DNA from 2 places in the Streptomyces herbicida genome. Region 1 is predicted to be linked to the other one. Evidence: riboswitches for the same ligand, from Rfam matches in the RefSeq annotation. Region 1 holds a riboswitch; the other holds the start of a gene.
What was found. Region 1 has a riboswitch for ZMP and ZTP ahead of Q8A52_RS08075 (glycine hydroxymethyltransferase). Riboswitches for the same ligand answer to the same signal wherever they lie in the genome.
Positions count from the first base shown of each region.

Region 2: linked by a shared signal. The riboswitch ahead of Q8A52_RS00600 (glycine hydroxymethyltransferase) and the one ahead of Q8A52_RS08075 (glycine hydroxymethyltransferase) in region 1 are both predicted to bind ZMP and ZTP.

Region 1 covers NZ_JAUYWJ010000003.1:221,312-223,506, reverse strand. Annotated here, with positions in the region: gene Q8A52_RS08075 (glycine hydroxymethyltransferase) at 1-1,036, opposite strand, end outside; ZMP/ZTP riboswitch at 1,069-1,158, opposite strand; gene rocD (ornithine--oxo-acid transaminase) at 1,259-2,195, shown strand, end outside.
Region 2 covers NZ_JAUYWJ010000001.1:139,555-141,749, reverse strand. Annotated here, with positions in the region: gene Q8A52_RS00600 (glycine hydroxymethyltransferase) at 1-1,219, opposite strand, end outside; ZMP/ZTP riboswitch at 1,252-1,341, opposite strand; gene rocD (ornithine--oxo-acid transaminase) at 1,442-2,195, shown strand, end outside.

The DNA.
Region 1 (2,195 bases):
GCGCCCGGGAGTTGTCCACGATCCGCTGGGCGTAGTCCTGGAAGGAGGGCTGACGGGCCTCGGCGAAGGCGACGGCCTTGGCGGCCATGACGTGCGGGAGCGGGCCGCCGAGGACCATCGGGCAGCCGCGGTCGACCTGGTCCTTGAGGGAGTCGTCGCACAGGACCATGCCGCCGCGCGGGCCGCGCAGCGACTTGTGGGTGGTCGTGGTCACGATCTGGGCGTGCGGGACCGGGTCGAAGTCGCCGGTCAGGACCTTGCCCGCGACCAGGCCCGCGAAGTGGGCCATGTCGACCATGAGCGTCGCGCCGACCTCGTCGGCGATCTCACGCATGATCCGGAAGTTCACCAGGCGGGGGTAGGCCGAATAGCCCGCCACGATGATCAGGGGCTTGAACTCGCGGGCCGACGCGCGCAGCGCCTCGTAGTCGATCAGGCCCGTGGCCGGGTCGGTGCCGTAGGAACGCTGGTCGAACATCTTGCCGGAGATGTTCGGGCGGAAGCCGTGGGTGAGGTGGCCGCCGGCGTCCAGGGACATGCCGAGCATGCGCTGGTTGCCGAAGGCCTGGCGGAGCTCGGCCCAGTCGGCCTCGGAGAGGTCGTTGACCTGGCGGACGCCGGCCTTCTCCAGGGCGGGGGCCTCGACACGCTGGGCGAGGACGGCCCAGAAGGCGACGAGGTTGGCGTCGATGCCGGAGTGCGGCTGGACGTAGGCGTGGCGGGCGCCGAAGAGCTCCTTGGCGTGCTCGGCGGCGAGGGACTCGACGGTGTCGACATTGCGGCAGCCGGCGTAGAAGCGGCGGCCGACGGTGCCCTCGGCGTACTTGTCGCTGAACCAGTTGCCCATGGCCAGCAGGGTGGCCGGGGAGGCGTAGTTCTCGGAGGCGATCAGCTTGAGCATCTCGCGCTGGTCGGCGACCTCCTGCCCGATGGCGTCGGCGACGCGCGGCTCGACGGCGCGGATCACGTCGAGGGCGGCTCGGAAGGCCGTCGACTCGGTGGAGAGAGGCGCAGGATTGACAGAATTCTCGGGCATCGGGGACCTCCGGACGTGACATTCGGCGTACTCGGCTCGGCCCAGGCGCACGGCACTGTTTCCCGCTCGGGCCGCTCCCCGATGGTCGGTCCCATCCCAGCGCGCCAGTTACGGCCCGCTGGTCAGCCTACCGGGCGCGTCGGATTCGGCAGGTCCCACGTCCACCATGCGAGCGAGGATAAGAAGGGGGCGAAACCGACTCTCTGGCCCTCTGGAGATCCCGTGAACGCTACGGAGACGCTCATCGCCGCCGCCGACGCCCACAGTGCGCACAACTACCACCCGCTGCCGGTGGTCGTGGCCACCGCGGACGGCGCCTGGATGACGGATGTCGAGGGGAGGCGGTATCTCGATCTGCTGGCCGGGTATTCGGCGCTGAACTTCGGGCACGGGCACCCGCGGCTGGTGGCGGCGGCCAAGGCGCAGCTGGAGCGGGTGACGCTGACGTCCCGGGCCTTCCATCACGACCGGTTCGCCGCGTTCTGCACCGAGCTGGCGCAGCTGTGCGGCATGGACATGGTGCTCCCGATGAACACGGGCGTGGAGGCCGTGGAGACCGCGGTGAAGACGGCCCGGAAGTGGGGCTACCGGGTCAAGGGGGTGCCCGCGGAGATGGCGAAGATCGTGGTCGCCGGCGGCAACTTCCACGGCCGTACGACGACCGTGATCAGCTTCTCCACGGACCCGGAGGCACGGGCGGACTTCGGGCCGTACACCCCGGGCTTCGAGATCGTGCCCTACGGGGACCTGACCGCGATGCGGGACGCGCTCACCGAGAACACGGCCGCCGTGCTGCTGGAACCGATCCAGGGCGAGACGGGGGTGATCGTGCCGCCGGAGGGCTATCTGCCGGCGGTGCGGGAACTGACGCGGGAACGGAACGTCCTGTTCATCGCGGACGAGATCCAGTCGGGGCTGGGCCGGACCGGGCGGACCTTCGCCTGCGAGCACGAGGGCGTCGTACCGGACATGTATGTGCTCGGGAAGGCGCTGGGCGGCGGGATCCTGCCGGTGTCGGCGGTGGTGTCGAGCGCGGAGGTGCTGGGGGTGTTCCAGCCGGGCGAGCACGGGTCGACGTTCGGCGGGAATCCGCTGGCCTGTGCGGTGGCGCTGGAGGTGATCGCGATGCTGCGGACGGGCGAGTACCAGGCGCGGTCCG
Region 2 (2,195 bases), on a different contig from region 1:
ACCAGGCACCGTTGGGGTCGGCCGGGATCGCGTTGCGGTTGGTGACGATGCCGGACTCGAGGAGGGCGGCCTCGGCCTGGCGGCCGGTGAGGCCGTAGGACGTGGCCACGTCGATCAGGTTGAGGTGGTTGTCCGTGCCGCCGGTGACCAGGGTGGCGCCGCGGCGCATCAGGCCCTCGGCCAGCGCCCGGGAGTTGTCCACGATCCGCTGGGCGTAGTCCTGGAAGGAGGGCTGACGGGCCTCGGCGAAGGCGACGGCCTTGGCGGCCATGACGTGCGGGAGCGGGCCGCCGAGGACCATCGGGCAGCCGCGGTCGACCTGGTCCTTGAGGGAGTCGTCGCACAGGACCATGCCGCCGCGCGGGCCGCGCAGCGACTTGTGGGTGGTCGTGGTCACGATCTGGGCGTGCGGGACCGGGTCGAAGTCGCCGGTCAGGACCTTGCCCGCGACCAGGCCCGCGAAGTGGGCCATGTCGACCATGAGCGTCGCGCCGACCTCGTCGGCGATCTCACGCATGATCCGGAAGTTCACCAGGCGGGGGTAGGCCGAATAGCCCGCCACGATGATCAGGGGCTTGAACTCGCGGGCCGACGCGCGCAGCGCCTCGTAGTCGATCAGGCCCGTGGCCGGGTCGGTGCCGTAGGAACGCTGGTCGAACATCTTGCCGGAGATGTTCGGGCGGAAGCCGTGGGTGAGGTGGCCGCCGGCGTCCAGGGACATGCCGAGCATGCGCTGGTTGCCGAAGGCCTGGCGGAGCTCGGCCCAGTCGGCCTCGGAGAGGTCGTTGACCTGGCGGACGCCGGCCTTCTCCAGGGCGGGGGCCTCGACACGCTGGGCGAGGACGGCCCAGAAGGCGACGAGGTTGGCGTCGATGCCGGAGTGCGGCTGGACGTAGGCGTGGCGGGCGCCGAAGAGCTCCTTGGCGTGCTCGGCGGCGAGGGACTCGACGGTGTCGACATTGCGGCAGCCGGCGTAGAAGCGGCGGCCGACGGTGCCCTCGGCGTACTTGTCGCTGAACCAGTTGCCCATGGCCAGCAGGGTGGCCGGGGAGGCGTAGTTCTCGGAGGCGATCAGCTTGAGCATCTCGCGCTGGTCGGCGACCTCCTGCCCGATGGCGTCGGCGACGCGCGGCTCGACGGCGCGGATCACGTCGAGGGCGGCTCGGAAGGCCGTCGACTCGGTGGAGAGAGGCGCAGGATTGACAGAATTCTCGGGCATCGGGGACCTCCGGACGTGACATTCGGCGTACTCGGCTCGGCCCAGGCGCACGGCACTGTTTCCCGCTCGGGCCGCTCCCCGATGGTCGGTCCCATCCCAGCGCGCCAGTTACGGCCCGCTGGTCAGCCTACCGGGCGCGTCGGATTCGGCAGGTCCCACGTCCACCATGCGAGCGAGGATAAGAAGGGGGCGAAACCGACTCTCTGGCCCTCTGGAGATCCCGTGAACGCTACGGAGACGCTCATCGCCGCCGCCGACGCCCACAGTGCGCACAACTACCACCCGCTGCCGGTGGTCGTGGCCACCGCGGACGGCGCCTGGATGACGGATGTCGAGGGGAGGCGGTATCTCGATCTGCTGGCCGGGTATTCGGCGCTGAACTTCGGGCACGGGCACCCGCGGCTGGTGGCGGCGGCCAAGGCGCAGCTGGAGCGGGTGACGCTGACGTCCCGGGCCTTCCATCACGACCGGTTCGCCGCGTTCTGCACCGAGCTGGCGCAGCTGTGCGGCATGGACATGGTGCTCCCGATGAACACGGGCGTGGAGGCCGTGGAGACCGCGGTGAAGACGGCCCGGAAGTGGGGCTACCGGGTCAAGGGGGTGCCCGCGGAGATGGCGAAGATCGTGGTCGCCGGCGGCAACTTCCACGGCCGTACGACGACCGTGATCAGCTTCTCCACGGACCCGGAGGCACGGGCGGACTTCGGGCCGTACACCCCGGGCTTCGAGATCGTGCCCTACGGGGACCTGACCGCGATGCGGGACGCGCTCACCGAGAACACGGCCGCCGTGCTGCTGGAACCGATCCAGGGCGAGACGGGGGTGATCGTGCCGCCGGAGGGCTATCTGCCGGCGGTGCGGGAACTGACGCGGGAACGGAACGTCCTGTTCATCGCGGACGAGATCCAGTCGGGGCTGGGCCGGACCGGGCGGACCTTCGCCTGCGAGCACGAGGGCGTCGTACCGGACATGTATG